2 regions of the Paenibacillus sp. FW104-T2 genome follow, and region 1 is predicted to be linked to the other one. Evidence: riboswitches for the same ligand, from Rfam matches in the RefSeq annotation. Region 1 holds a riboswitch; the other holds the start of a gene.
The links. Region 1 has a riboswitch for glycine ahead of sdaAB (L-serine ammonia-lyase, iron-sulfur-dependent subunit beta). Riboswitches for the same ligand answer to the same signal wherever they lie in the genome.
Positions count from the first base shown of each region.

Region 2: another riboswitch for glycine. It lies ahead of gcvT (glycine cleavage system aminomethyltransferase GcvT); the one in region 1 lies ahead of sdaAB (L-serine ammonia-lyase, iron-sulfur-dependent subunit beta).

Region 1 is NZ_JBYTCE010000007.1:131,224-147,354, forward strand. Features, by position in the region: gene AC3WQ3_RS11235 (arsenic transporter) at 1-559, shown strand, start outside; gene AC3WQ3_RS11240 (phosphate ABC transporter substrate-binding protein PstS family protein) at 1,204-2,136, shown strand; gene pstC (phosphate ABC transporter permease subunit PstC) at 2,252-3,187, shown strand; gene pstA (phosphate ABC transporter permease PstA) at 3,190-4,077, shown strand; gene pstB (phosphate ABC transporter ATP-binding protein PstB) at 4,090-4,845, shown strand; gene AC3WQ3_RS11260 (phosphotransferase enzyme family protein) at 5,086-6,141, shown strand; gene AC3WQ3_RS11265 (response regulator transcription factor) at 6,340-7,050, shown strand; gene AC3WQ3_RS11270 (sensor histidine kinase) at 7,047-8,510, shown strand; gene AC3WQ3_RS11275 (LolA family protein) at 8,547-9,635, shown strand; gene AC3WQ3_RS11280 (PH domain-containing protein) at 9,667-10,161, shown strand; gene AC3WQ3_RS11285 (PH domain-containing protein) at 10,154-11,674, shown strand; gene AC3WQ3_RS11290 (MFS transporter) at 11,887-13,164, shown strand; glycine riboswitch at 13,358-13,483, shown strand; glycine riboswitch at 13,488-13,589, shown strand; gene sdaAB (L-serine ammonia-lyase, iron-sulfur-dependent subunit beta) at 13,696-14,385, shown strand; gene sdaAA (L-serine ammonia-lyase, iron-sulfur-dependent, subunit alpha) at 14,375-15,322, shown strand; gene AC3WQ3_RS11305 (alpha-glycosidase) at 15,504-16,131, opposite strand, start outside.
Region 2 is NZ_JBYTCE010000004.1:246,290-262,420, reverse strand. Features, by position in the region: gene gcvPB (aminomethyl-transferring glycine dehydrogenase subunit GcvPB) at 1-956, opposite strand, end outside; gene gcvPA (aminomethyl-transferring glycine dehydrogenase subunit GcvPA) at 1,031-2,386, opposite strand; gene gcvT (glycine cleavage system aminomethyltransferase GcvT) at 2,383-3,519, opposite strand; glycine riboswitch at 3,702-3,803, opposite strand; glycine riboswitch at 3,807-3,930, opposite strand; gene gcvH (glycine cleavage system protein GcvH) at 4,270-4,662, shown strand; gene AC3WQ3_RS07465 (PTS mannitol transporter subunit IIBC) at 5,092-6,552, shown strand; gene AC3WQ3_RS07460 (BglG family transcription antiterminator) at 6,592-8,688, shown strand; gene AC3WQ3_RS07455 (PTS mannitol transporter subunit IIA) at 8,694-9,128, shown strand; gene AC3WQ3_RS07450 (mannitol-1-phosphate 5-dehydrogenase) at 9,125-10,270, shown strand; gene AC3WQ3_RS07445 (cysteine-rich CWC family protein) at 10,347-10,601, opposite strand; gene AC3WQ3_RS07440 (endonuclease MutS2) at 10,655-12,664, opposite strand; gene AC3WQ3_RS07435 (helix-turn-helix domain-containing protein) at 13,223-15,559, shown strand; gene AC3WQ3_RS07430 (ABC transporter permease) at 15,844-16,131, shown strand, end outside.

The DNA.
Region 1 (16,131 bases):
GCAGGTCCCGGTATCGGTTATCGTGGGCGCCGTTGCTCTGCTATTTGCCATATTGGCACGAAAGAGTGAAGCAGTTGACCTGAAACGTGTTGTCAAGGAAGCACCTTGGTCCATTGTGGTCTTCTCGGTAGGCATGTACATCGTCGTATACGGACTGCGTAATGCCGGATTGACAGATCATCTGAGCCGCTGGCTGGATGCCATAGCAGAGCATGGCCTGCTGGCTGCATCGGTGGGCATGGGATTGATCGCAGCAGTATTATCATCGGTGATGAACAATCTGCCAACCGTGTTGATTAACGCACTGGCGATCCAGGATGCACATACCGAAGGCATTGTTCGAGAAGCGTTGATCTATGCTAACGTGATTGGATCTGATCTGGGTCCCAAAATGACGCCAATCGGTTCACTGGCCACATTGCTCTGGCTGCATGTGTTGTCGCGGAAGGGTGTAAAGATTACGTGGGGATATTATTTCAAGGCAGGTGTAATCCTGACGATCCCGACATTGTTAATCACCTTGGCTGGACTGGCCCTGTGGCTGTGGATTTTGAATTAGTAGAAAGGCTGCTTTTGCTCTGGTGCCTTGCACTTGAGAGGAGGCAGTTTTTTTATTTTCTTCTATATATCAAGTTTAAATACATCTAATTAACCATTAATAATAGACCGGCCAATTATTGGCTGGTCTTTTGTATTTTCTCACCTCTCCCCAGGCGGTAGATTAAAACGTCTGGAAGCGACCAAATAACACCGAGGCAGTGGAGGGAACGGAATCGATTCTGAAGAAGCGGAGCATCCGTCTGCGGCCTGGAGTTTTTAACATTACATTGGAACGGAGAGGACAGTAATAATCTGTAGAAGCGAAGCGCTCGCCTTTATCACCGGATTTTTACCAAAGGGAAAAATTAATGAAATCCGGGGATAACAGCGATCGGAAGATTGTTCTGTCAGCGTAGTGGCACGATGTAATTTACGTGAGGCCGAGCCAATACAGCGATCGGAAGAACGATCCGGAACCGGAACGGTCGCTTACGGTGTTGTTTTGCGTTCCATATATTTCAAAACACCGCCCACAATTTTAACATTGCGTTTACAAAACATTGATTTTGAGATGACATACCGAAACTACAATGATAAAAGAGTTGATGGTGAACAAACAAATTCACAAAACGCCATCACTACATTGGGGGAGGAAAACAAAACATGTTTAAAAAGTTGCCGTTTATTTTGATGACCTTAACGTTCGTACTGGTACTCGCAGCATGCGGATCCAAAAATGATGCTGGTACAGAGGGCGCTACAAGCAATGGTTCAGGATCAGGCGAAGCAGCTGCTGAGCTTAGCGGAAATATCCTGGCTGTTGGTTCAACAGCACTGCAACCTCTGGTAGAGCAAGCTGGACAAAAATTTATGGCAGTTGATGAATATAAAAATGTAACAGTGCAAGTGCAAGGTGGCGGTAGTGGTACGGGTCTGACTCAAGTATCCGACGGACAAGCTACAATCGGTAACTCCGACGTATTTGCAGAAGAGAAGCTGGAAGATGAAGCAAAAGCAAAAGAATTGGTTGATCATCAAGTAGCAGTAGTAGCGATCGCACCAGTAAGCAACAAAGATGCAGGTGTGGAAGATCTGACGAAACAACAATTGATCGATATCTTCTCCGGTAAAATTACAAACTGGAAAGATGTTGGTGGTGCAGACCAAGCCATCGTTATCGTTAACCGTCCAAGCAGCTCTGGTACTCGTGCAACATTCGAGAACTTCGCTCTGGGAACGAAAGTAGAAGATATCCAAGGTTCCATTCAAGAAGATTCCTCAGGTACAGTGAAGAAGCTTGTATCCGAGACTCCAGGAGCAATTGGTTACCTGGCACTGTCTTACCTCGATGACAGCTTGCAAGTACTGAAGTACGAAGGCGTTGAAGCAACCGTTGAGAACGTAGAAGCTGGAACATATCCAGTATGGGCTTACCAGCACATGTACACAAAAGGTGAGCCGGATGCAGCTACAAAAGCATTCCTCGACTACATGCTGAGTGACGAAATTCAACAAAATGATGTAACGGAACTGGGTTACATTCCGGTATCCGGCATGAAAGTAAAACGCGATGCAGCGGGTAACTTGACTCAATAATCTTTGAACTTGCGCATACAGCGAGAGAGGCGGACTAAGGTCCTGCCTCTTTACGCGGTTTTTGAATGAAATAATCCCATATTTTACATTACTCTATTATAGAAGGATGGTTGTTATGGAACAGACCGAAGGGGGAACGGTAATGAACAGCAAGATCAAGTCACGCCGACCCTTGAGAGAGAAACATTTCTGGGAAGAATGGACAGGACGGATCTATACGTCGATTTGTGTCGTATTGTTGATCGTTGTCATGTTTTCCATCGTTTATTTTGTGGCGTCCAAGGGTCTCTCCACCTTTTTTAAGGATGGTGTGAGCCTGAGTGAATTCCTGTTCGGCAAAACGTGGAGTCCATCATCAGAACCAGCAGCCTATGGAGCATTACCGTTCATCACCGGTTCCTTCACAACCACCCTGCTGGCCGCTCTGATTGCAAGCCCGCTCAGTTTGTGTGCGGCACTCTTTATGACGGAGATCGTGCCGGGTAAAGGGAAAAAGATACTGCAGCCTGCCATTGAATTGTTGTCGGGTATTCCGTCTGTCGTTTACGGTTTTATCGGTCTGAGTGTTATCGTGCCTCTATTGCGCAGCATCTTCGGCGGAGCCGGCATCGGGATTGCAGCCGGATGTCTGGTTCTATCCGTAATGATTCTGCCTACCGTAACAAGCATTATGGCCGATGCTCTGTCTGCTCTACCCAAAGGTTTGCGTGAATCGTCCTACGCTCTGGGCGCTACGCGCTGGCAGACGATCTACCGCGTTATTATCCCAACGGTTCTGCCAGCCTTGCTGACAGGGATCGTTCTGGGGATGGCTCGTGCCTTCGGTGAAGCACTCGCCGTACAGATGGTTATCGGTAACGCACCGCATGTACCGACATCCTTGCTTGAATCTGCTTCTACATTAACAAGTGTAATCACCCTGAGTATGGGTAACACCACGATGGGTTCGGTTCATAATAATGCACTCTGGAGTATGGCGCTTGTCCTGCTTGTGATGACGTTTGTATTCGTCATTCTGGTTCGTTTGCTCGAAAGGAGAAACCGGGTATGAAAATGAAGGCAAAAACGGTCGATAAAATTGCTACATCCGTCATAGTTGTTTTAGCCTTGTTCATCGTGGTATTGCTGCTCGGTTTGCTGGGATTCATCCTGTTCCGGGGAGTAGGGCAAATCAACTGGCACTTCCTGACGAGTGCACCGCAGCTGCTCAAAGGGGGCGGCGGGATTGGACCGCAGCTCTTTAACTCCATCTTCCTGTTGATCTTAACGCTCATTATCACCATTCCGCTCGGTTGGGGCGGAGGAATCTATATGGCGGAGTATGCGAAGCCAGGCAAGATTACAAGTTTTATCCGATTGGTTGTTGAGGTATTGTCTTCCTTCCCATCGATCGTTATCGGTTTGTTTGGTCTCTTGTTGATTGTGAATACGTTCGGTCTTGGTTTCTCCCTGATCTCGGGTGCCATGGCGCTCGCGATATTCAACTTGCCGCTCATGGTACGTACAACGGAGCAGGCTTTCCGGGCCGTTCCGAAGGAACAGAAGGAAGCGGGCCTGGCACTGGGTCTGTCCAAATGGAAAATCATCACGTCGATCCTGCTGCCTGTGGCGCTGCCAAGCTTGATTACAGGTACAATCCTGGCTTCCGGCCGGATCTTCGGTGAAGCGGCAGCCCTGATGTTTACAGCAGGGATGAGCAGTCCGCCGCTGGACTTCACGGATTGGAATCCGACAAGCCCAAGATCGCCGCTTAACCCATTCCGTCCGGCAGAGACACTTGCCGTTCATATCTGGAAAGTCAACAGTGAAGGCATTGGACCAGATTCCAAGGAAGTGGCAGCTGGAGCATCTGCGGTGCTTGTTATTCTTGTACTGGCGTTCAATCTGAGTGCACGCTGGATCGGCCGGGTTGTATACCGCCGCATGACAGCTTCGAAATAAGGAGGAACCAACATGGCCATACCTTTTGGTACGGAACAGTTAAGCATATATTATGGGCATTTCCAGGCAGTCAAGCAGATCAGCCTCGCGTTTCCTGAAGCCAGCGTTACAGCGCTGATCGGACCTTCCGGTTGCGGTAAATCCACGTTTTTGCGGTCCCTCAACCGCATGAACGATGAGATTTCCGGTTCCCGCACAGAGGGGCACATCTGGATGGATGGTAAAGACCTGAACGAGCCAGGCACCGACGTGATCAAATTGCGCCAGAAAATTGGCATGGTGTGGCAGAAGCCAAACCCATTTCATAAGTCCATCTACAACAATATCGCGTTTGGCCCCCGCTACCGCGGTATCAAAGGCAAGAAGGCACTGGATGAAATTGTGGAAAAAAGCTTGCGCCGCGCTGCGCTGTGGGATGAAGTGAAGGACCGACTGAATGAATCGGCCCTGTCTCTCTCTGGTGGACAACAACAGCGTCTGTGTATTGCACGTGCCTTGTCGGTTGATCCTCAGATTTTGCTGCTCGATGAGCCGGCATCCGCGCTGGACCCGGTATCAACGGGTAAAGTAGAGGAGCTCATTTCCGAGCTTAAGAAGGATCTCCGAATCGTAATCGTAACCCATAATATGCAGCAGGCAGCACGCATCTCGGATTATACAGCGTATTTTTATCTGGGAAGCATGATTGAGCACGGGGATACAGAACATATCTTCACCAACCCCGATAACCGTTTGACACAAGAGTACATTATGGGACGTTTCGGTTAAGGAAATTGCATGACATTGGATGGAGTATAATATAAAGCAATAAACAGAGAAGAAAGCATAACTCCCAACGACGACGTTTGGGGTTATGCTTTTTATATTTTAGGAATGGTAGAGTTTGCCATAACAAAAACAATCATGCTACGATAACCAGAGTTACAAGATGATGAGTAGCACAGATCTATGTTTCTGAAGGTAGAGATGATGACAAGTTGGATATCTAGGACTCTGAAGGAGATGTTGATGATAACAACGGACCACGAACGATTCATGGACAGCTTGGTAGCGGATGCAATAACGCGCTATCCCGTAAGGAAGCCCGCGGCCTCCTTTATCCGTCACAATGAGAATCTGACCTATCATATTATGGACGAAGCAAGTGGACAGAAGTATCTGCTGCGTATACATAAAGCTGCTTATGCAAGCATGACCGGTATTCAACATACACGTCCAGCGCTGGAAGCGGAGATGAATCTCCTTCATGAATTAAATTCAACGACTGCGTTACGCGTGCAGCACCCTGTTCGTAATCTGTCGGGAGATTGGGTTACTGTCTGCTTCCTGGAAAGCGGGGAGGAAATCTGCTGCACCATGCTGGAATGGATTGAAGGCAGGGACATTCAGCAAGGGGAGCAGCTGACAAGAGAGCAGATTCATGACTTGGGGATACAGATGCAGACACTTCACCACTATGATCGTATGCAGGATACGCCTGATATAATCGGCGCCGGACTCGAAGCGAAGGATGGCTGGACAGGCCAGACTGAAGTCCGTCCATCATATGGCAGTATCGAAGAAAATCTGAACATGCTTGAGCAGCTTGAGGAAGGCGTCACATTGGGCATATTTACACTTGAGGACTTTGCCTTGATACGTGAGACGTTTGGGAATATCAACAACCAGCTGGAAGCATATCCTATTGGCCCAGAGACATGGGGAGTGATTCATGGTGACATTACCCGGGGGAATCTGCTGATGACTGAACAGGGAATCTCCATGATCGACTTTTGCTTATATGGTTATGGCTATTATCTTTTCGATGCTGCAGGTGCGGCCTTGATCTTCAATAGGGAGGAACGGGATATCTTTCTGTCGGGTTATACCAAACAAACAGCTCCGCTCACCAAACAAGAGATCAGGCTGATGGAAGGATTCATGCTCATTTTTACGTTCGGTTATTATGCCTTCCAGATGGCCAACGAGTCCAGACATGAATGGATGAAGGATCGGATGCCGAAGCTCTGCAGCAAATATTGCAGACCCTACATCGAGAACCACAGTATTTTCTATGAATTATAAGATCGTTATTTAATATAGTAATCACGACATTACGACCACATGCTTCAACCAATATAATTGGGGCGTCCTGAACTCAGGGGGCTCTTTTTGCGTACTCGTAGCTTCTTGATTCAAGAATGCATTTATGAAGAAAGTATAAATTCTGCGGAGAGAAAGATGTATTTCGTTACAATACAGTCATGGGAGGATGAAGCAGCGATGAGAGACAACGTGAACATATTGCTGGTGGAGGATGATCCGGAAATTGCCCGCATTTTGATGGACCATCTTCGGCGTGAGGGATATGAGGTGACCTGGGCTTCGAGCGGCCTGGAGAGCTGGGAAGATTTCAGGAAGGGGACCTATCAGCTGGTCCTGCTCGACCTGATGCTGCCGGAGATGGATGGGTTCACGGTATGTAAAAATATTCGGCTGATCAGCGACGTTCCGCTGCTCATGATGAGTGCACGCATCGAAGAGGAGAGCAAGGTGAGAGGTCTTGGTCTGGGCGCTGACGATTATATTACCAAGCCGTTCAGCCTGGCGGAACTTACAGCACGCATTGAAGCCCACCTGAGCAGATATCGCAGATATCAGGGCATCAAGCCGGAAGCGACTCATCAAGCGTACAACGACGGCTTGTCAATCAACCCATTGAAACAACAGGTGCAGGTTCACGGGGAAGATGTCATGCTGACGAACAAGGAATGGGCCCTGCTCACGCTGCTCGCCTCTCATCCGGGCCGTGCATTCACCAAAGCGGAGCTGTACGAACATGTGTGGAACCAGCCGGTAGCAGGAAGCTCAGGTACGGTTACCGTGCATGTAAAAAGCCTGCGGGCCAAGCTGGGCGACGAACCACATCAACCACGCTGGATTCAGACCGTGTGGGGCAGCGGATACCGATTTATAGGAGATATAGCAGAATGAAGCTGAAGTACTGGCTGATGGTTGCTTTTCTCATTGTGATGCTGCTTCCTGTCGCTGCAGGTTGGGCACTATTCTCCCTGTACAACTACTATAACGACCAGCGCTCCGTAGCGGAATATGTAGAGTTAACCGGACGGCTGGCTCCTATTGAAAAGAGGTTGTCCGATCCGGACCTGTACCGTCTGCAATCTTCGGATGCTTATGCTTCGCTCTCCGGGCTGGCTAGTGATCAATTGAACGTTGACCTCTATCTGCCTTCAGGGATCCGGGTGTATACATCCGGCGGGGATACCTGGGCTGCCGGAGCTTATACTGTCAGGGGTTCGGAGCTATATCGTGATCTGTACGACATGCAGATTCGTCATCGCACGTTTACGCTGAAAAAGCCGGTATGGGAAAAGGGTGAACTGATTGGCATTTACGAGATTACCATGCTTCGCGGAGAGTGGCTGGAGGGCATCTCGGTTCGGACAGCCTGGGTCGTTGGGTTCGCTGGTGTTTTCTTTATCCTGTTATACGGCACCGTGCTCTGGCTGCTATCCAGAAAGCTCTTCCGTCCGATGAGACATCTGATGGGCCGAATGCATGCATTTGCACGGGGGGAGGTTCCCGTGGATAACGTACCGGTACGTCGGGATGAAATGGGCATGCTGCTGGAGCAATTTGATGCAATGCAGGAGAAAGTCAAGCAGACTCAGGCAGAGGTGGAGAAGGAGCAAAAAGAGAAAGAGCTCATGGTCGCTTCGCTGTCTCATGATCTGAAGACGCCATTAATGTCCATCAGTGCCTACGCAGAGGCACTCAGTGTGGATGCTCCGCTGGAACCGTCAGAGAGACGGGACTACCGGGATGTGTTGTTTGGTAATGTAGAACGGATGAAACACATGATTGGTGAACTTGAAATGTATACGGCGCTGGGTTCCAGTGAATTGGAGATGGCCATGGTTGAGGTGGAAGGAGAAGAGTTCTTCGATATGCTGCTTGGAAGTTACGGGGGACTTGCCGAGCGTGGACAGATTGAGGTGAGAGCGGTTGTCCGCACGGATCACCTTTACCGGCTTCATCCCGAACAACTAATGCGTCTGACAGATAATTTGATCAACAATGCACTGCGTCATACAAGCAAGAACGGTTTGATGGGTCTGGGTGTGATTGCTTCAGATCAGCCGCTACCGGAATGGGTTATTCCAACACTGGCGTTGGAGCTGGATAAGTACAGAACGGGAACAACATTAATTCTGGTGCAAAATGAAGGGACTGCTATTCCTGCAGAACAGCTGGATCGTATTTTCGAGCCCTATGTGCAGCATCAGAATCAGGAAGAGAAGGCGTATGCGGGCAGTTCGGGTCTCGGATTAAGCATAGCCAAAAGGATTGCCATCAAGCATGGAGGTGAGATGCGCATGTGGTCGGCGGAAGGATACGGCACGCTGGCTGCATGCCGATTGCCTGAGATGTAATGCCCTTAAACCAATGAGAGAGGATGAACGATAATGATGAAAAAAGGGTGGATGATGCTCGGTACGGCGCTACTTGCTGGGTCACTGCTCGGAGGCTGCGCTGAGAAGGATCTGGTTGGCCTGTCAGGAGATGAGATGATCGAGAAGGTTGTCACTGCAGAAACGAAACCCGCTTCGTACTATGCTGAAGGTGTAATGAAAGTGTGGTCGGATGACAAATTGAGTCACACCATGCACATTAAGGAATGGGTCGATGGAGAGACCGGGCGTAAGCGCACTGAAACCGAGGAGAATGGCAATATCAGCTACGCCGTTAATAACGGAACGGACATCACCATTTATGAAAAAGAAACCGGCACGGCGTATTCGATGAACGTATCTGCCATGGGACAACAGCCAGAACAGACTCAAAAGCAGATGCTGGTGGATCAGCTGGAACGGTTGCGGGATTCCCATGATGTGGATATGATGGGACAGGAAGAGCTTAACGGACAGGAAGTCATTCACATCAAGCTGATGCCAAAAGAGGGTGGCACTTTATCCATTTCCTCCGAATATTGGGTTGACCCCAAAACGTGGATGATTGTTAAAGTCATTAGCACATATGGTGATGAAAAGTCAGAAATGGTCTATGATCCGATTCAATATGATCCCGAATTTTCGGAGGATACGTTCGTAATCGACATTCCCGAAGAAGTGGAAGTGAAAAATCTGAACGATCTGAGCCAGCGTTCGGAAGTGAGTCTGGAAGAAGCGGAACAAGCGTTGGGCCAACCCTTTTTACAGGATATGAGCGGTGAGCTGGAGCTGTCTCGGATGGAAATGTATTCATCAAGTGGAGAGATTGGCAGGGATGAAGTGACCTTGTATTACGTCAACAACGACAAGGTTGAAGTGAGTCTATCCGTATTCGAGGCGCCGGATGAAAATGTGGATGATACACTGCTGCCTGATGAGTCCAAAGTGGAGGTTCGGGATACCGAGGGTTCGTATATGAAGAGCATACGAAACATATCATGGACTGAAAATGGGCTGCGTTACTCCATCATGGGTGAGAACGAGGAATGGACGAAGGAGAAGCTTCAGGCTTGGGCGAAGGATCTGAAGCTTCCCAATCAGCCTTAATTTTGAATGGTAGGAGAGTGTGAGTCACGCAATGGATTACAGAGAGGTTAACAACGGAGAACTGCGACGTCTCCACCCCAAAGCCAAACAAGCTACAGCCCTGACGGCCCTTATGGTCAATGGGCTGTTGACTCTTTTGGCCGCTGGATATCTGATGATCGCATGGGTTAGAGACTGGGTGCTGTGGCCAGGCTGGATTGGATTAGGGCTTTTTATCATTTCACTGATCTGGTACACCTGGATCCTGCCGGGATTACGACACCGACACTTTAGTTTTCGGGTGGCTGAGGATGAAGTGGAAATCCATTCCGGTTGGTTATGGCATACGGATACGATTGTGCCAATGACGCGTGTACAGCAGGTGGAACTGGAGAGCGGTCCGCTGCTGCGAAAGTATGGACTTGCCAAGGTCAGCATCGTTACTGCCGCAGCCACACTCCATATCGCCGGACTGGAAAGAGAGGAAGCAGAGCAATTAAAGCGCAGTATCGGACATCTGGCGAAGGTGGAAGATCCCGATGAATGAACCCAAGCACCTACATAAGCTGTACATGTTATTTCCCTTTTTTAGCGTAATGAAGTCCATCATTCCCATACTCGTTCTACTCATCATCAAAGGCGTGAACTGGAGCAAATTTCCCTGGTATGGTTATGCTGCTGCCCTTGTTCTATTTACGCTTCCTTTTATTCTGTATGGGTGGTTTAAATGGCGTAAATTCAGCTACACGCTTCAGGAAGATCGTATTGTGCTGCGTCAGGGCATCTTTGTCCGGGAGGAGAAATCGATCTATTTCAGCCGTATTCACTCCATCCAGACACAGCAGCCTCTGATTCAGCGCTTGCTCCGGCTGGCACAGCTCAAGATTGAGACGCCGGGCGGCAGCAAAGAGGCGGATGGTGTACTACCCGCTCTCGCGGTTGCGGAAGCAGAGCGGGTAGAGCAGTGGTTATATCAGAAGCGCAACGAGGCTGTGAAGAAAGCGGAAGCACCTCTCTCAGCAGAACATGCTGAAGATCTTAACTCCGATGAAGAGGGAGAATCTCTTGAGCAAAAGGAGAAACACATCCAGGCATTCGCTCCGATTATGCAGCCAGAACGGGAGGTTCTGCTGCGGCTGTCAGCCGGAAGACTGTTTGCCGGAGCGCTGACCACGATGAATCTACCGCTCGTCGTCGTATTCGGAACTGGGGTTTATTCCTTCGCGGATGACCTGCTCCCTGCGCACTTCTACAGCAGCTTGGTTGAGCGGGCTGGGCAGCTGCCAGCGATCTGGTGGCTCGGACTTGTTCCTGTCATGTTTTTGCTGGCCTGGATCTTGTCAGCTGTCCTGTTCACGATTAAGTATGCCGGATTCACGGTGGAGCAGGAAGGCGGTAATATTACGATTGTTTCCGGATTGCTCGACCGAAAGAAGCATGTGTTCTCACCAGGGAAGGTCCAGGCGGTGGAGATCAGGGAGGGACTGCTGCGACAGCCGTTTGGTTATGCCGAGGTGGAGATTTTTGTTTTGACTTCAGAGACGGAGAAAAAAATGATGCTTCATCCACTGCTGCCGCTCCGCGATGTCAATGAGCTGCTTGCCCGAATTGTACCGCAATTCGTCATGCAGCCACCCGCTAACAGACCCCCGGATCGAGCCCGCTGGTTATTCCTGCGCTGGAAATTGCTTGGTGCAGCCCTGCTGGGAACAGCGGGGACGGTGTTTCTGGGCCCGATGGGTGCATTTCTATTTCTCCTTATTCCCTTATGTGCCGTTTGGGGATACGAGTGCTTCAAGGATGAAGGGCTGAGCATTCAGGGCAAGCTGCTAACCCTTCGCCACCGGACCATCTCCCGCAGAACAGCGCTGATGCGCCGGCCTCATGTGGTCACAGTGGATACGGTTGCTACCCGAAGACAGCGAAGCAAGTCCTTGTTATCCGTTCGGGCGAGGCTGATGGTGAATCGGGGCGGCTTCAAAGCCATATTCCTGGAATATGGCCAGGCTAATGCCGTAAAGGAATGGTTTCGGCAGGCTTCGGATCTGACCCAAAAATGATATAGAAAAGCAACTTGGATTAAACCGACTTGAGACTGCCCGATTAACGGCAGTCTTTTTGGTACGGGAAGCCTTGCGAAACATGAAGATCGACGCCGGGCATAGTCCATTTTTTTACTGCGAAAAAGGATCAAATAGGAGATAATACAATTATTGGGTTTTAATTCAGTACTTCTTAAAATTCATGAATGAATCTGGGAGGGATCTGATGGATGAGCAATGATCGAGATCAGGAGAACGGGAAGGGCACCCAGTCAGGGGGATGGAAACATGCCGGTTTGCTCCTGGGCGGAGTAGGCATATCCAACCTGGGGGATTTTATCTACATTGTGGCCATTAATTTGATGGTGCTTAACATGACACAGTCCCCGGCGGCAGTTGCAGGCTTGTGGATTATCTCGCCGATTGCCTCGGTATGCACCAAATTCTGGTCAGGCAGTCTGATTGACCGCTACGACCAGCGGCAGCTGATGATTGGGGCGGATGTGGTGAGAGCTGTGCTCGTGGCATTGCTTCCGCTGATGCCCAGTCTATGGATGATGTACGGCATCATGTTTCTTGTCAGCATGTCCTCATCCATATTCGTGCCTTCTTCGCAGGTGTACATCACCCGGCTGGTTCCTGCTGAGCGGCGCAAGCGATTCAATTCCCTGCAGGCCATGATCAGTTCTGGTGCTTTTATTACAGGCCCAGCCATAGCCGGAGTCATGTTGATCTATCTGTCACCTGCAGCGGCGATCTATGCCAATGCAGCTTCCTTTGTGGTGTCGGCGCTCATCCTGATGTTACTGCCAAGGCTGGGCACTGGAGAGCAGAGCAGCGGTAGGACAAGGTTAACCCCTCGTCTGATTGCCCAGGATTGGCGAGCCGTAATGCTATTCAGTCGACAAGCAGGATATGTGGTGGGCATCTATGCCTTGTTCCAGATTATTCTTGTTATTGGCATGTCGCTGGATGCACAGGAAGTGGTTTTTATCCGTCAAGTCATGAACCTGTCCGAGTCACAGTATGGTGCGTTGATGAGTGTTACTGGAGCTGGATACATGGCGGGTTCTCTGCTGGTGTGGTTGTTCGCCAAACACTTGTCCATCCGTCACATGATGGGCGGAGGCGTGCTCTTGGTTGCGCTTGGTTATTTCCTGTTCGCTCTTTCGTTTTCGTTCGAGCTTGCCGCATTCGCCTTTATTCTGCTTGGGTTGTGTTCGGCGCCGGCAAACACGGGACTGGTCACCTTTTATCAGAATAATATACCGGTAGACTTGATGGGGCGAATGAGCAGCGTACTTGGACTCATGCTGAGTGCATTGCAGGTCATTTCGATTTTGGTCATGGGTGTAGTTGCCGAAGTAATCTCTCTTCGAACGGTATATACGGTCGTTTCGGCAGTTCTGATGCTGGGTGCCCTTCTGTTATGGCTTACGAGCTGGCTTCCTTCAAGACAGTCATATTATAAGGATCACAGCTCTTCCTCAAAATCACTACATAGCTAGTCTATATCCTATTGGAAACTGAACGATTCCGTGGAAAGCTGCATATAATAGTAGAGGAATTTTGCCAAGATGATAATGATGCGTTACTTTTGTTGACATTACGTGTGTTGCATATTAATCTGTTATATGAATGATCAATCTCACAAGGACAACGTTTGATATGTGTTCAAGCGAATATATACGATACAGCGGATGAAAACGAGCGGGAGAGACCTGGGCAGGCCATTGGTTTCAGTAGGCTGCCAGGCACCGAAGGAGCAAGCCGCTGCGCACCCGGCGCAGGTGGTTAATCTCTCAGGTAAATGTACCATCGTTGGACGCAGCTCTGGAGAGTGCGCGAATGCGCCACCCAAGGGGTATATGATGAGAAGGGTACCCCATGGGGCTGCCTCTGATCATGAAACTCTCAGGTAACGAGGACAGAGAGAGGGCCTAAGGCCTTCTACTGTCCTTTTTTGATGTCATCATTCAGTAATGAAGGAACATTATGGTGCATGTCTGGATGGATATGACGATATGGAGGGGTGCAGGATGCGATTTAAAGATGTTTTTTCAATTATCGGTCCGTCGATGACGGGCCCTTCAAGTTCACATACAGCCGGGGCAGCGAGACTGGGGAGAATTGCAAGGCAGTGGCTGGGGTGTACCCCTGAACGTGCCAGGCTGACACTGTACGGCTCATTTGCCGATACGTATCAAGGTCACGGTACAGATCTGGCGTTAATTGGTGGTTTGCTTGACTATGTCACGGATGATCCGCGGATACCGGACGCTGAGACGTATGCCGAACAAGCGGGTATGGAGGTTGAGTTCTATACAAGTGGACTGCCTGCTCCGCATCCGAATACGGTCAAAATTGAGTTGTGGCACGGTGAGCGTCAATGTTCACTCGTTGGTGCTTCGATTGGCGGCGGCAGTGTGTCGGTGCATACGCTCAATGATTTCCGGGTACAGATCAGCGGGGAATTCCCCACACTCGTTCTGCGTCATGCGGACAAGGCAGGGGTGCTTGCTTCCGTGACGTCTACGATCAGCTCCTCAGGGGTTAACATCGGTTATATGCAGGTAGACCGAAAAGCCCGGGATGGCGAAGCACTAACAGCGATGGAAATGGACGGAGTACCAAGTGCCGAGATGTTGGAACGCCTGCGTTCACTGGATCATGTGCTGGATATTCGCGTCATTGATTTGAAGAGAGGGGTTGATCCGGATGCGCTTTAAGCACTTGCATGAACTGAATACGATCTGTACGGCTGAATCCAAAACCATTGCCCGGCTAATGATCGAGGAGCAGGTTCAGGAGACCAATACGCCGGAAGCGGACGTTGTGCGGCAGATGTCGGAATATTATCAAGTGATGAAAGAGGCTGTACGGAAAGGACTGACGGAGGACACCACCTCGCGCAGTGGCTTGACTGGCGGAGACGGCAAAAAGATGGCCGAGTATATTCGCCAGGGCGAAACCTGCTCGGGGGACGCTTCCGCACTGGCAATGGCCTATGCCCTGTGTGTATCTGAAGTCAACGCATCCATGGGCCGGATTGTGGCTACGCCGACAGCGGGTTCTTGCGGGATTATCCCCGGTGTATTCATCAGCTCCCAGGAGCGATTCGGATGGAGTGATGAGCATCTGGTGAACGGCTTATTCTGTGCAGGTGCAATTGGATATGTCATCGCCAATAACTCGTTTATTTCAGGTGCAGAGGGTGGCTGTCAGGCAGAAGTCGGTTCGGCGATCGGCATGGCAGCCGGTGCAATGGTGGAGCTGCGTGGGGGGACGCCGGAGCAGGTCGTTCATGCCGTAGGTCTCGCGTTAAAAAATACACTGGGCCTCATCTGCGATCCGGTTGCAGGGCTTGTTGAAATTCCATGCATCGTCCGCAACGGACTCGGTGCGGTAACGGCACTGGCTGCAGCCGATATGGCGCTGGCCGGGGTAAGAAGTGCCATTCCATCGGACGAAGTCATTGACGTCATGCTGGAAGTGGGAAGTGCGATGCCGAGCAGGCACCGCGAGACGGCGCAGGGCGGATTGGCCCAGACGCCAACGGGCCGAAAAATGATGGAGAAGCTGGCGAAACCCAAAGCGAAGCGTGCAGAACCTGAAGCTGAGTCCGAACCACAGAACACGAAGGATAATGAGACAGAGCAGGCATAGAACGAGGCTGATAGGATAGGATTTATTATACGGGAGACAAACGGAGAAAAGCGTCCGCTGGCCTTTACAGGTCATGCAGGACGCCTTTTTTTGTTTGAAGAGAAAGAGCCTCAGCCTAACTCCGGGCTTTACAGGAGAAAGCTCCTGTAATCTATAACGATAAGAAATAAATATTTACCGTTTATCCCTGAACGATATCCGTACTTAACACGGCATAACCGTATGCTGGCAGTTCAACAGCGAGAATATCGCCGTCCCTGGCCGTGCGGTGGTTACCGTCCAACAATTCGGTCCATTCGTCCGTACCCGCCTCGAATTCAATGATCGCCGTTTCCTCCGAACGATTGAACAGAACGAGAATGCGTTCATCTTCACTTTGCCGTTCAAGAATCAGCTGGCTGCCTTCAGGACGGGCTTGCAGGAATCGGACGTGACCTTCTGCACGCAGAGCGGGATGGGCATGGCGAAGGGCAATAAGCTGCTGATAAAAGGTGAACAATTCACGGTCCTGCTTCGCCTCGTCCCATTCCATGCATTTCCGGCAGCCCGGATCATGGTCACCATCCAGCCCGATCTCGTCTCCGTAATAAATGCACGGTGTGCCCAGATAAGTGAACTGGAACAATGCTGCCAGTTTCATCTTGCGCTGATCACCTTCACACAGTGTCAGCAGTCTTGGCGTATCATGGCTATCCAGCAGGTTGAACGCCACTTCGCTGGCTTGCAATGGATAACGTGAAAGCTGCCGTCCGATGGAATTTGCGAACGTCTCGGCATTCATTTTATTTTTGACAAAGAAACCATTCACG
Region 2 (16,131 bases), on a different contig from region 1:
TCCAGGGCATATTGTCCCTGTTCGTTCTTGATCACCATCGGTTTTGGCAGGAACGGAATCAGACGATTTTTTACGCCGACGGGTCCCGCACCAGGACCACCTCCGCCATGCGGAGTACTCATCGTTTTGTGCAAGTTCAAATGCACGACATCAAAGCCCATGTCCCCAGGACGGGTAATACCCATAATGGCATTGGAGTTGGCTCCGTCATAATAGAGAAGGCCACCAGCTTCATGCACGATGGAGGCAATCTCCTGAATGTCCTTTTCAAACAATCCCAGGGTATTTGGGTTGGTCAGCATCAAGGCTGCGGTATCGGAACCTACGGCCGCACGCAGTGCATCCAGATCGACCAGACCGTCCGCACGGGATGGAATGGTTACCGTCTCAAAGCCAGCCACGGTTGCACTTGCCGGGTTGGTGCCGTGTGAAGAATCCGGGACAATGACTTTGGTCCGCTGTTCACCACGACCTTCGTGATAGGCACGAATCATCATGAGGCCGGTCCATTCACCGTGGGCACCAGCAGCTGGTTGCAGGGTCACCGCGTCCATGCCAGTCAGACCTGCAAGGTCGTTTTGCAATGTATACAGAAGTTCAAGTGCACCTTGAATACTGGATTCAGGCTGATACGGATGGATTTTGGCGAATCCATTGTAGCGAGCTACATCCTCGTTAATCTTCGGATTATACTTCATCGTACAAGATCCGAGTGGATAGAATCCGTTATCTACCCCGAAGTTCCGGCGGGAAAGGGCAGTATAGTGACGAATGACATCTACTTCAAATACCTCAGGCAGTGCGGCTGCTTCCGAACGCAGCATTTCCCGGGGAATCAAGCTCGTGGGATCTTGACGCGGAACATCGCATTCAGGCAGGGAGTAAGCGACACGACCCGGGCTGCTCAGTTCAAAGATCAGTGATTGCTCTGGAGCAGACGATGCTGCCTGTGTCATTTGTTGCGTGCTGGTTTCGGCTTGGGAAGGAGCTGCCGTTTCCGGCTGTCCTTGGATGGTTGTCATTTCCTGAGTCACAGCGATCCCTCCAATACACGTGCGAATTCGTCAATCTCTTCCTTACTGCGCCGTTCCGTAACAGCGACCAGCATATGCCCCGCAAGCTCCGGGTAATCCCGTCCAAGTTCATATCCACCGATGAAACCGGCATCCAGCAGCTTCAACTGAAGGGCATCGACGTCTGTCCCTTCGGGCAGCTGGATGACAAACTCATTGAATGTGGGGGCTTTAAAGGTCAGGCTGACTCCAGGAATTGCTGTCAGTGCTTGAAGAGCATAATGACTCTTTTGCAAATTCAGGTCAGCCACATCCATCATGCCCTGTCTTCCCATAGTAGACATATACACCGAAGCGCTTAGGGCAAGCAATGCCTGGTTGGAGCAAATATTGGATGTCGCCTTTTCGCGGCGGATATGCTGTTCACGTGCTTGGAGCGTCAGTACAAAACCGCGTTTGCCGTTGCGATCCGTTGTCTGGCCAACGATTCGGCCCGGAATCCGGCGCATATGAGCCTGGGATACAGCGAAATATCCACATGTCGGACCACCGAGCGAAGCGGAGATGCCAAGGGGCTGTGCATCACCGACAACGATGTCGGCACCCAGCTTGCCTGGAGCTTCGAGCATACCAAGCGCCAGCGGGTTTGCGCTGACCACGAGCAGACCCTTGTGCGCATGCGCGAGGTCTGCAGCCTGTTTTACATTTTCCACGGCACCGAAGAAGTTCGGACTCTGGATCATGACAGCTGCGGTATCATCCGATACGGCGGCTTGAAGGGCATCCCAATCGGTCACCCCGTCCTGATAACCAATCTCGACAATCTCCAAATTCAGACCATGGGCGTAAGCCTTCAACACTTGACGGGCTTCAGGATGAACGGTACGGGAGACGATTAGCTGTTTGCGACGAGTTGCCGCTGCGGCCAGATTCCCTGCTTCTGCAAATGCGGTCGCGCCATCATACATGCTCGCATTGGCTACAGCCATGCCAGTCAGTTCACAGATATACGATTGAAATTCGAAGATCGCCTGGAGCTCGCCCTGACTGATTTCGGGCTGATATGGCGTATAGGCGGTATAGAACTCGGAACGGGAAATGACGTGATTAATCACGGAAGGGATATGATGATCATATATGCCTGCGCCCAGGAAACTGGCATGTGTCTCAAAATTGGCATTGGCGCCAGCCTGCTTCGACATGTGGCGTGTCAGTGCGTATTCATCCAGTTTGGAGGAGACAGGCAGCTCGCCTTGATAACGAATCTCCTGCGGGATGTCCTGGAACAGATCTTCAATCGTGTCCACACCGATGGTTGCGAGCATGGCGCTCTGATCCTGTTCAGTCATGGGAATATAGCGGTGCTTGCTCATGCTTGATCAGCTCCTTGGGTAGGTGTCTTTGACGTACGTGTCCGTTTATGAAAAGGGGTCTTCACAACTTCGGCTTTCAGCTTTTTGCCACGAATCTCAATCTCGAGCGGGGTGCCGAGTGCAGCATATTGGCTGTTAATTAGGGCGAGCCCCAGATTGCGCTTCAGCGTAGGGGACTGTGTACCGGTTGTTACTTCCCCGATCTGCACGCCTTCCGCGTAGATGGGATAGTGGGGACGTGGAATCCCGCGTTCCAGTACTTCAATGCCGACCAGTTTGCGGGCAGGTCCATCATTTTTTTGCTGCAATAGTGCTTCGTGCCCGATAAAAGGTCCGGCATTCAGCTTCACAAACATGCCAACGCCTGCTTCCAGCGGTGAAATGGTCGGCGATAATTCCTGTCCATAGAGGGGCAGCTTCGCTTCGAATCGAAGTGTATCCCGTGCACCAAGTCCAGCCGGAACCAGACCGTAATCAGCGCCCGCCTCCATCAATCCGTTCCAGACCGCAGCGGCCTGATCTGCCTGTACGTATAGTTCGAAGCCGTCTTCTCCGGTATAACCGGTGCGGGACAGCAGCAGTTTTACACCACAGACCTCAGCATGCTGTACAAAACGAAAAGGCTCGATTATGGATACGTCAGTATCTGTAACTTTTCCGATGATGTCTGCAGCAAGCGGGCCCTGTAGAGCCAGTAGAGCTGTTTCTGCGGAGTCGTTCGTCATGCTCACCCCAGGAACCATGTGCTCTTGCAGCCAGGCCCAGTCCTTGTCAATATTAGAGGCATTCACGACGAGCATATAATGCTGATCTTCCAGCTTGTATACGAGCAGATCGTCCACTACGCCACCGTCCGGGTAACACATTAACGTGTATTGTGCCTGGCCAGGAACCAGTGCGGTCACGTCGTTGGTCGTCAGTTTCTGCAAAAATGCTTCGGCCTGCTCACCCTGCACCGTGAATTCACCCATGTGGGATACATCGAACAGCCCAGCCCGTTCGCGCACCGCTTCATGTTCCTTCTGAATCCCGCTGAATTGCACCGGAAGCTCCCAGCCTCCAAAATCGATGCACCGTACACCTTCATATTGCTGATAAAGTGGATAGAGTGGAGTTCTAAGCAAATCGGACATCAAATCACCTCGTTATGGCCGCTACCGGGCCGAGTGTATAACATGAATGATTCTTTTCTTGGATAAGTATGGTTAAGGCTACTGATGACAGCGCCGGCTCGATCCTGACTTTCGTTTTTTTGGGAAAAAGGAAAAGGACAGGCCAAAGAACCGGCATGCCAGAAGCACGCTGTATTCTTAGGCTCTGTCCTTGGTACCTGAGAGTTACCCCGCCAATAGGTTGCAGCAGGTTTCCCCTTGGGTGATCATAACGCCCATATCGGGCGAATAGATGCTCTCCAGAGTTGCGTCCCGTAAAAGTCCTTTTGCCTGAGAGATTCACCTCCCGCTTGTCGGGTGGCTTACTCCTTCGGCGTTACCGCATGCATCCCAGAGTTGGGCGTCACGGGTAATCTCTCCCTTTACATTCATCCGCGGGTGATGCACACAACGATTAACATTTACTCTCTCATTAAAACGTGAATCCCCTATCGATGTCAAGAACGATATCACAGAAATCAATAAAAAACCGAATAATATTTATAAATCCTAATTTATTGTTCGTGTATATAAAAAGAGTGCGCTTACTATTCTAATATTACCCATTATATGTAGAGTGAGGGTGTTTGCGTTACAGGCGTAATCATCAAAAATCAAATAATTTGTGAGGTATCTTGACATTTCAATCAAAAATATCTTACGCTATGTTCTGGGAAAAAGGGTTGGCCGAAGGACGCATGCACTCATTAATGAAAAGCGAGGCGGATATCGATGAGCGAATTGAAAAGTGATTTCCTGTACAGTGAAGAGCACGAGTGGGTGCAAACCGTAGGGGAGGATACTGTACGGATCGGCATTACCGAGTTCGCGCAGCATCAGCTGGGTGACATTGTGTTTGTGGAATTGCCTGACCTTGAATCGGATGTAAAAGCGGAAGACAGCATTGGTACGATTGAATCCGTGAAGACGGTTTCGGATTTGTTTTCTCCGGTAAGTGGTTCGATTATTGCTGTGAATGAAGCACTGCAGGATGCACCTGAACTCGTCAACAGTTCGCCTTACGAAGAAGGCTGGATGATTGAGATTCGTGTTGAAGGTGATTTGACAACAGCGTTGTCTAAACTGATGAATGCTGATGCATATCGTAAGCACATCGAGGAGTAGAATGTATTTGCACTAAATAACCTTTATTAATCCATGATTTTTTCATACATTGGACGGTCGTGCACGTCTTCAGAGCCTGTGTGAGCCTTGGTGCTCATGCAGGCTTTTTCGTGTTCCCAAGGACAGGCTTGTTGCCATATGAGACACTTGAACAGGATGGAATAAGGCTGAATCGCACATGCTATATTATTGAATTTAGTACCGTAAATGATATAAGTCACATACGAAAAAAGCCAAGTATATCAATGGTTAGAGCCCTCTCATCATCATAAAAACGATTACATAAACACAATGTTGTCATCAATGATCATGACGAAAGTACGCTTTCATTTCGTTGAACCGGAGACCAATCTGGCTTAGGATAACAGCAGGGGAGAAATGATACCCTTTTCATAAATGATAACTACTTGATCCGAGGAGGATAATACAATGAGTAACTTGGACCAAACGTCCAATTCCAAAGGCGGTCTCCGGGTAGGCGTTCAGCGTTTTGGCCGATTCCTAAGCGGCATGGTTATGCCGAATATGGGTGCATTTATTGCATGGGGATTAATTACGGCCATGTTTATCAAAACAGGCTGGTTCCCTAACGAAACGATTGCAACGTTAGTAGATCCGATGATCAAATATTTGCTGCCACTGCTTATCGGTTACACTGGAGGTACGATGGTGCATGGCCAGCGTGGTGGTGTCATTGGTGCCATCATGACTATAGGGGTTATCGTCGGCAGTGACATTCCGATGTTCCTGGGTGCCATGATTGCCGGACCACTGGCTGCATGGATCATCAAAAAGTTCGATAAAGCCGTTGAAGGCAAGATCAAAGCAGGGTTCGAGATGTTGGTTAATAACTTCTCCGCCGGTATTATCGGTGGTATCCTGGCGATCATTGCACTGCTGGGTATCGGACCTGCTGTAGAAGGAATTAGCACCGTATTATCGGCTGGTGTACAGGGGCTGATGAATCTGGGATTGCTCCCACTCGTCAACCTGATCATTGAACCAGGGAAGGTATTGTTCCTGAACAATGCAATCAACCACGGCATTCTAACACCGATTGCAACAGATCAAGCGAGAGAATTGGGTCAATCCGTATTATACATGCTTGAATCAAACCCGGGTCCCGGACTTGGTATCCTGCTGGCGTACTGCTTCTTCGGTCGTGGAACAGCAAGATCTTCCGCACCGGGTGCGGTTATCATCCACTTCTTCGGGGGAATTCATGAAATTTATTTCCCTTACATTCTGATGAAACCGATTCTGATTCTTGCGGCAATCGCAGGCGGCGTGGCAGGTACAGCAACCTTCATGCTCACCGGAGCAGGACTGGTTTCAGCACCTTCACCGGGTAGTATCATTGCATATTCCCTGTTAACGCCAAAAGGTGGATATCTGCCGATGCTCGCCGGGGTGGCTGTGGCCGCGATCGTATCCTTCCTGGTTGCAGCACTGCTGCTGAAAACAGGTAAGCAAAAAGAAGAAGATCTGGAGTCTGCAGCGAATCGCATGAAAGACATGAAGAGTCAAGGCAATACAGCGAATGCTGCTATTACAGCAGATAATCGTGAAGCAGACAGAGCCGCGGATTTGGCTTCTTCAACTGTGAAAGCAAAAACGGATGTGAAGAAAATCGTCTTCTCCTGTGATGCAGGTATGGGTTCAAGTGCCATGGGGGCTTCCATTCTCCGCAAGAAGATGAAAGCTGAAGGGATTGACGTTGCGGTAACCAACACGGCAATCAGTGATATTCCGCAGGACGCTGACGTTGTTATTACGCAGAAGACATTGACGGACCGTGCACGCAGCGTGGCACCGAACGCAGAACATATATCCATCGATAACTTCCTAAAAAGCCCGGAATACGATGCACTCGTTGAACGCCTGAAATAACAGGTTGCGATCGTTTTCCCTGAGCCGGAGGCTTGAGATATGAGTATTACGAAAAGACAGCGTGAAATTGTGGAGTTCCTGTTGGAACATCCACAGGAAGTAACCGCCGGCGACATTGCAATTGCGGTCAAAGTCAGTACACGAACCGTCCATAGGGAGCTTCAGATGATTGAGAAGTGGCTTGAACCCTTTGGCATGAAATTGGAAAAAAAATCAGGAACCGGGGTCCGCATAGACCCTGGTTCCGATGATTTGGCTTCACTGCGTGAGCAGCTGGAGCTGAACGAATATGTGGAGTTTACGCCCGAAGAGCGTAAACTCTTCATGCTTTGCATTTTGCTGGATGAGGCGGAGCCTGTAAAACTGCTGGCGCTTGCATCGGATCTGAGAGTAACGGTCTCGACCGTTAGCAATGATCTGGATGAACTGGAACCCCGGATTCGTCAAGCGGGCCTGAAGCTGGTTCGCAGGCGAGGATACGGAGTGAAGATCAATGGCAGTGAAACGGCCTACCGCGCAGCAATCGCAGGACTTGCGCTTGAATATCTGGATGAATCTGATCTGTTCGGAAGGCAACCTGACCAGGGGATTTCCAAGGTGAACCAGAAGCTGCTGGGCATGATTGGCCATCGTGATGTACTGACGGTCGAGAATGCGTTGTGGCAGCCGGATATTGACTGGCTCGAAAATATTCCGGAGCGACAGTATACCAAATTGCTTATTCAGCTGTCCGTTGCGCTGGTGCGCATTCGCAAGGGGTTTACCGTCGGTCGCATTCCTTCTTCGGATAAAAAAGCGGTTTACCCTTCTACGGGAGATCAGAGCGTGCCTGAATACATGGCTGCGAGATTATGCAGCGTGCTTTCCGATCAGCTTGGCATCTCATTTGCCAAGGAAGAACAGAGCTATCTGCACAAATTATTAATTGAAACCGAGCAGCTTATTCACTCCACACGCTTACTGCCTGTTGACGATCTGGTATTGCTGGACATGGTTCGTTCCCTGATGGATCAGATGCAGGGGAGAACGGGCTATGCATTCCAGGAGGATCGTCTTCTGCGAGAAGGGCTGATTGCCCATATGCAGCCGGTGATGGAGCGGATTGGAGGCAGGCAAAGCATACGTAACCCACTGCTTCAGCAGATTCGCAAGGATTACGATTCGTTGTTCGGGGATGTGAAGAACGCGGTGCATGACGCATGGCCGGATACGGACGTGCCGGATGAGGAAATTGGATTCCTGGTCATGCATTTTGGCGCTTCCATCGAGCGATTGCGTGTGCTGAAGCGCGAGATTCGGGCCATTATCGTGTGCACAAGCGGAATTGGCTCATCCCGTATGCTTTCCAGCCGGTTGTCCAAGGAAATTCCGGAGATTCGGATTGTGGACAGTGCATCATGGTATGAGGCTGCACGGTTCCCCGAAGAGGACTATGATCTCATTTTATCGACAGTTGATCTGCCGATGGAACCGCATCAGTATTACAAGGTGAGTCCGTTGTTAACGGCAGAAGAAAGTGAACGTTTGCGTCTGTACATTCAAAATACGACGCTGCAGCGGGTACAAGTTAAGTATGGAGAGAGTAAAGCAAGTGCAAAGGCACCTGACCGCCATGCTGATCCGGCGGGGCTTGATGCCACACTCATTGAAATCGTTAGAATCACGGGCAAGTTTCAGGTGTTTCCACTGGATAACCGCAAGATGGGCTTTTATGAAACGGCTTTTGCCATGTGCAAGGTGCTGCAGGAAGCCGGGGTGCTGAAGGACCCGGAAGAAATCGCCAGGCTGCTTGAAGCTCGGGAAAAGGTGGGCAGCCAGAAAATTCCGGATACATCACTCGCGCTGTTTCATACCCGCAGTGATGGCATTTATAGGCCGTCCATCAGTCTGTTTCAATTATCAGAGCCGCTGCTAGTAACGACGGAGGACCCGGTTGGCGTCAGCCATATCCTTCTGATGGTTGGACCGAGGGAATTATCCCGGGAGAGCCTGGAGGTGCTAAGCGAGATCAGTGCATTGTTACTGCAGGATGAGATGATTACACTGCTGGAAAAGGGAATCCGGGATGATCTTATTCATTATTTGTCCCGTGAATTGGTTGGATTTTATCGAAGTAAAACCGAAATTGGAGGTTAATAAACATGAGCATACTTACAACAGACAAAGTGGTTATGAACGCAACGGCACAGGATAAATATGAGGCTATTCGCATGGCTGGACAGATTCTGAAAGACGCAGGACATATTACTGCCGATTATATCGACAAGATGCTTGAGCGTGAGGAGATCGTATCGACTTATGTAGGCAATGGACTTGCCATTCCACACGGAACGAAAGAATCCAAATCGTTCATTCTGTCCACAGGCATTTCGGTGATTCAGTTCCCGCAAGGTGTAGATTTTGGGGATGAAAAAGCCTACATGGTGATCGGTATCGCCGCTCAGGGCGGTGAGCACATGGAGATTCTGACCAGCATTGCGGTCATCTGTGCGGAAGATGAGAACATGGAAGCACTTCGTTATGCCAAAACGGCGGAGGAAATCATTACCATTCTCGAAAGTGAAATGGAACTATGAGAGCCCTTCATTTTGGAGCAGGTAATATCGGACGCGGGTTCATCGGATTAATCCTGTCACGGGCAGGATATAATGTCATCTTCTCGGATGTGAACCAGGAGTTGGTTAAGGCATTACAGGAGCGTGGACAGTATACGGTCGAATTGGCCAACGAAACAAAAGATATGGAAACGGTCAAAGGGGTAGGTGCCATTGATGGAACGCAGCTGGAGACGGTTGCCCGGAACGTTGCAGAGGCAGATCTCGTTACGACCGCAGTCGGAGTGGGCATCCTGAAACATATTGCACCAGGCATTGCCAAGGGGCTTGAGGCAAGATTAAATTCAGGTTCGGTGCAGAAACCCCTTCACATCATTGCATGTGAGAATGCCATTGGAGCCAGCACACAGCTGAAAGAGCATGTGTATGCTCTGTTGGAAGAACCCGTTAAGGCTCTTGCTGATCAATATGTGTATTTCCCTGACTCCGCAGTAGACCGGATTGTTCCAATCCAGCATCACGAAGACTCGCTGCATGTTCAGGTTGAACCTTTTTATGAGTGGGTTGTGGACCGTTCACAGATGGCGCCTGCATTCCTTCCGATTGAAGGTGTACTCTATGTGGATGACCTTGAGCCTTATATCGAGCGGAAGCTGTTTACCGTCAATACGGGACATTGCTGCGCTGCATATCTCGGTTACGTGAACGGGTATGATACGATTCAGAAGGCGATTGCAGACGACAAAGTGAAATCCCTCGTCTACGGTGCACTGCAGGAAACGGGTGAGGTACTTGTGAAACGGTTTGGTTTCGACCCCGAAGATCATCAGAAGTATATAAATAAAATATTGGAGCGGTTTGTAAATCCGCATCTCACCGATGAAGTCACCCGGGTAGGTCGTTCGCCGCTGCGGAAGCTGTCGCCCAACGACCGTCTGGTTCGTCCAGCGCTACAGGCACATGACTATGGAATGGGCACGACGAACCTGGCAAGAGGCATGGCGGCAGCCTGCAAATTCGATGTACAGGATGATCCGGAGGCAGCAGAGCTTCAGGATATGATCAAACAAAAGGGCATTGCTGCAGCACTTAGTCACTACACAGCCATGGATGAGCAGCACCCTGTTCTCAAGCAGGCTGTAGAACATTATCATCAAATGTAAGAAACAACTTATATATGATTGCGTGCCGTGTTATGGTATTATGACACCCAATCGCAAAACAAGAGCCTCACAGGAGTTAACTGTGAGGCTCTTGTTTGTGTTCAGCCTGATCTGTATACGATTCCAGACATCGCTGACAGATGCACGATTTACGCCGCTGCTCTGCCGGAATGCGGTCAAACACACCTTCGGGAAACTCGGCATGGTTACACCAGCATTCCGAATGGGGACGGCCAGCCGCATAGGAGCAGCCATTGGCCTCCCCGCACAGTGGGCATAAGAGCACATTGGTCCCTGTCTTCTTGGTCTGTGAATTGGAACTTCCGCTCATGGCACGCCTACTTTCTCCATATCGTCATATTTCATAGTATAACAGGGCTGGCCCTATTCTTCAGGTGGCAATTCAATCGTTAGCCCTTCGACATGTTTACGTCCCATTAATTTGCGCTTCTTCCGATTCTCCTTCGTCTCCAGCACAATATCCAAATCATAGTCATCGCCTGGATACAGCTCATCTGCAGATATATGAAGTGTGAGGCGTTTCTTGTGAATTTTGACTTTCCTCCCGCGCAGCATTACCCCGATATTTCCACGGCTGTCTTCCACGTCACAGACGATTCCTGACTGGTTCAAATAGGCTGCGTATACACGATCCCCTTTTCGAAATTTTTTCGCTGGGGGAACCGACTTCGTATCTTCTACCTTCTGGGATTGTTTTCCAGATTTAGTCGCTGCCGGGGAATGTACTTTCTTCTCCGCCCTCTGTGCAGCTGCGGAGTTCGGAAATGGCTCAAGGACAGAACTCTCAGTTGGTATTGGTTTCACTATCGGCATGATGGAGCTCATGCTGTTGATAGGACTTTTCGATATGCCTTGGTCCGATATGGACTGGGAACGATCAATAATGCGCTGTGGCATTCCCAGCTTCAAGGCGATGGAATATGCGTAACTTTCCCCTGCTTCACCGATACGCAAACGGTAAAGGGGCTGCAGCGTAGCCGTATCGAATTCCATCCGTGCATTTTCAAATCCTGGTGCGGCAGCAGCAAAATGCTTGATTTCCCCAAAGTGAGTGGTAGCCACTACGGTTGCTCCGCGGCTGTGCAGTTCCTCCAGCATGGCGATGGAAAGACCGACCCCTTCTCCCGGGTCTGTTCCGGAGGCCATCTCATCAATCAGCACAAGGGTAGATGCATCAGCCTGCTCCAGAATGCCGATCATGTTGCGGATATGAGCTGAAAAGGTGCTGAGTGCCTGCTCCAAACTTTGTCCGTCTCCGATATCGACAGCCACTTCATGATATACGGCCATCTCGCCGCCTTCACCCACAGGAACGAGCAGACCGGACTGCATCATCAGGGTGAGCAACCCCAATGTTTTGAGCGCTACCGTTTTGCCGCCTGTATTCGGCCCTGTAATGATAAGTGAGGAATAATCCCTTCCGATGGCAAAATCAAGCGGAATCATGGAGGTGCCCATCAGAGGATGGCGCGCCTGCTGAAGCGTAATTCGGCCCGATGTATTTACCTGGACCGTACGTCCATCCATGGTTGCCGCGTATTTCGCTTTGGCAAACAGGAAATCAAGGACACCTACCGTCTCGGTATTCAGCGCAATCTCGCGATTATAAGATTCTGCGAGCGACGTTAAATCACCCAGGATTTTCATTTCTTCTCTGGATTCCTCGGCTTGCAGTGAAGCGAGTTCCATCTGCAGTCCCACCAGTTCCGCGGGTTCAATATATACGGTTTGCCCGCTCCCTGATTCATCTAAGACACTGCCTTTCACCTGCTTGCGGAATTCTTTCTTGATGGGTAATACTGTTCTTCCACCGCGCTGGCTGATTACGTTCTCCTGCATAATGGACCGGTGCTTGCTCACGAGAGAATCCAGCTTGCGCTTCATTCGTTCCTCGTTCACGGTCATCTTTTTCCGGATACGTGTCAGTTCCTTGCTCGCCTGATCCTGAATTCGGCCGCTGTAAATGCAGCGTTCGATCTCGCTTAACAGGGATTCCATCCGCATCATGGATGCAGCATACCGGCTTACCGTAGGAGCTGCTTCGGATTTGCCCTCCATGTATTTCATTAATTGTGCACAGCTTCGCAGAAACTGCGCAAGTTGAGTGAAGTCCCGTTCACTAAACAGATAACCGGTACCGAGCAGATCCATAATGGTCTCCATACCGTCAAGCGAAGGGATGGGAACACTGGCCCCGTAACGGATGAGAGCAGAGGCTTCTTCTGTTTCAGCTAGGCGTATCTGGATCAGCCCTGGGTCCACCATGGGTTTCATTTCTTTCGCGTAACGTTTGCCCAGATAAGAAAGAGCGCAGGAAGCGACGTTATTTTGAATTTGATGATAGCCCAGTGTATTCATTGTGTTTTCATTCATGCTTGATCTCTCCTTGGATTTTGAATTTGTAACTTGGGTTGTAACTCAGAATCTATTCCTGAAAACGTAAAAAGGGCGGAGAATGAACAAACGTCATTCTCCGCCCTGCATGTAGGGGAAAGCAGAGTCCATAATAGGTCTATACAAAAAAATCCACGCTGAACACAGCGCGGAAATAGACCCGGACAAGTACAATCCCGGAGGCGATTTATGATATCCGCTGTTCTTAACTAAGTACAGGGTTATGGCGCATCAAGAAATACACGTATGCCATAAGGCACAAGCGCACATGAAAGGCCAAACTCCTGAATATGAAACTTGATTAGTTAAGAACGCTCACCGACATCAAAATCTCTCCTTCGAATTGAGGAATATGTCTACAATATAAACTGGAAATGGCCCCAAAGTCAATCTTAAGAATAAATAGTGGACTTGAATAAGATTGGGTTTTAAAATAACAATAGTAAATTAATCCAATGAAAGCGATATTATACAGATGGATATGCATTCCATCAGGCATTCAAATAGGCAGATTCTATACAAAGGAGGATGCTCACATTGCCTAAATATTTGCTGCGTTTGCTCTGTTTTACCATGATTCTCGGAGCCCTTCCAGTCATCGTCATCGGTTCCGTCTCCTATTCGATCGCTTCGCGTGACATTGAACAAAAAGTACGTGAGAGCAATCTGCAGATTTTGCATCAAACCCAAATGCGGGTAGAACAGGTTTTACGCAGCCTGCAATTGTCATCCATCCAGTATGTGAATTCTCCCTTGGTGCTGCAAGCCATGAAGAAGCCGCTGGACAGCTCCGAGTTTCAGGAAATACGTGATCTTACGTCTGGATTCAACAATCTGCAAGCGGTTACAAATATAGATCAGGCCTATCTGGTTAACCTGGATCAAGACTGGGTGGTCTCCATGAGGTCCTTTGGAAAGTTGGATGATTTCAGTATCCGGGACCGTATTGGCTCCTATCTCACCTATGCGAACAGTCTGTTCTGGGTGACCCAGAATAAAAATTCATCCACAGAAAGCGTACTGGCTTCAGCAGGGGTATCCGAGGGTTCACAGGAACAGATGCCCACACTCATTTCATCGGATGATGTCGTCAGCATGGTATTTAAAATTCCTATGGTACCGACGAATGTTAGTCCAAAGGGATTTCTCGTGATTGATATCGCTGATGCGGAGATTAGCACGTTTCTGAGCCAAAATCCGAACACCGGGGATATGTATGTACTGGACCGGGATCAGAACTTTTTTCTGAACGAGAATGGGCAAGAGGAGAAATATGCTGCCTTGAATGAGGAAATTCAGGCTAAGGTGGAAACGAGCAATCAGGCAGAGGGCTTCTTTAACGCTGAGGTGGAAGGAAACCCGGTGGCTGTAAGCTACAGGAAATCGCCACTTAATGGGTGGCTGTATGTATCTGTGGTATCTATTGGACAAATCACCGCCCAATCGCAGAAAATTGCAGTTGTTACCGGAGTGGCTACACTGGTCATGCTATGTGTAACCGGGTTGTTCGCGATATACGGAAGCCGGCGGATGTATTCGCCCATTTCCAGGCTGCTGCAGTTTACGAAAGGGCTGGATTCTCCGGCCTTGCAGACAGGCCGTCGTCAGGATGAATTCATTTATATTGAGGAGCGTTTATCCACACTGTTCAGCTCGGAAAAAACGCTGCGGGAGCAGATGAAGGGACAGCATGTTCATCTGGAGGAATTTTTCATGACCAAACTGCTGACCGGAAAAATCTCGGAAGAGGATTTCAGATATCAGGGCGAACGTTATGATTTCCCGTCAGACTGGTCGAGTCTTGGTGTGCTTACACTTCAGATTGATACACTCGAAGGAACAAGGTACGGAGAACAGGACAGGGATCTGCTGCTGTTTGCCGTTAACAATATGGTTGGAGAGCTTCTGCCTGCGGAATTGCGCTTCACCCCGGTTATGATAGATGATGCACAAGTGACGGTTCTAGCTTCAAAGCTGAATGATGAGCTGCAGCTCAAGGAATGGATGCACACCCAGGCGGAATGGATCAGGGAACGCGTAGTCACCTATCTCAATTTGCCTGTAAGTATCGGCATAAGCCGTTCCTATTTTGCCATCGGAGATACACCTAGGGCGTATCAGGAGAGCCGGGAGGCGCTGCAGGGCAGGGTGAGCCTGGGAAGCCGTATCATTTTGCATTATGAAGATATCCAGCCGCGAGGCCAGACCGAGGCAGCCTTATATACACAGCTCAGAATGATTGAGGATCAGCTGGCCTCTGCCTTGAAACAAGGCGATGAAGAGAAAACCGATATGTATTTTTCACAGTATCTGGGGCTGCTCGCTGACAAGAAACTGCATTTTAGTGAATATCCCGTCATTATGGTTCAGCTTCTATCTCGTGTGTACCAGCTTGTGCAGGAACAGGGAGGGGATGTGGCCGAAGTGCTTGGTGAGAAGGCATCCATGGCTCAGCTGCTGAAGCTCTCCACCCTTGATGAAATGACGAACTGGTTCCGTAAACGGTTATTTGTACCCGTCATTCGTTTCTGGCGGGAGCAGGAAGAATCGCAGTATATGAACATTGCCCGGCGGATGATCCGATTAATCGAGGAACGCTATGACCGTGAACTGTCATTGGAAGCCTGTGCGGAAGAGCTGAATTTCCATCCTGTTTATTTAAGCCGGGTATTCAAGAAGGAAGCCGGCGTGAATTTCACTGAATATCTGGCAGAGTATCGAATGGAAAAAGCCAAGACCTGGCTTCAGACCACCAACCTCAAAATATCGGAAATTGCCGAGAAACTAAATTACACCAACCCCACTGCGTTTATCCGAACGTTTCGTAAAATTACGGGAACAACTCCCGGCAAGTATCGGGAACAGCAGCGGTAAAACAAAGCCTGCTCTGCCTGCCATGGCGGGCAGGCTTTTTTATGTTTGTACACCCTGCTGGCCACGCTCCATCGTCCCGGGTTAAGACAGGATTATAGAGGTTAAAACGAGTGCATCCGCGCCTGATATTCCAACGGGGGAAGGGTCGTAAACCCTTGCCTGGCAAGGAAAAACAAGAAGCTAAAACCGGACGATAGCCAGTGATCCGTTTATCCTCCACAATGAAGGCATGAGTTCAGGAATTGAACTTTTGTAATCGTTTCCAATGTGGGGAGGAAAACACTATGAAAGCCGAAACGACGGCTCGGACACGGCCCGCTGCCCGCAGTGACAAAAACCTGCTGTGGAGGGACGTTATCAAAAACCGGTGGCTCTACATCATGTTGATACCGGGAGTGCTTTACTTTGTTATTTTCAAATATATACCCATGTATGGCATTACGATGGCTTTTCAGGATTACACACCGTACAAAGGAATTTTGGGGAGTGACTGGGTAGGACTCAAGCATTTTCAGCGTTTCTTCGGGGAACCGCAGTTCTGGACCCTGTTCCGGAACACGTTTTTGCTGGCG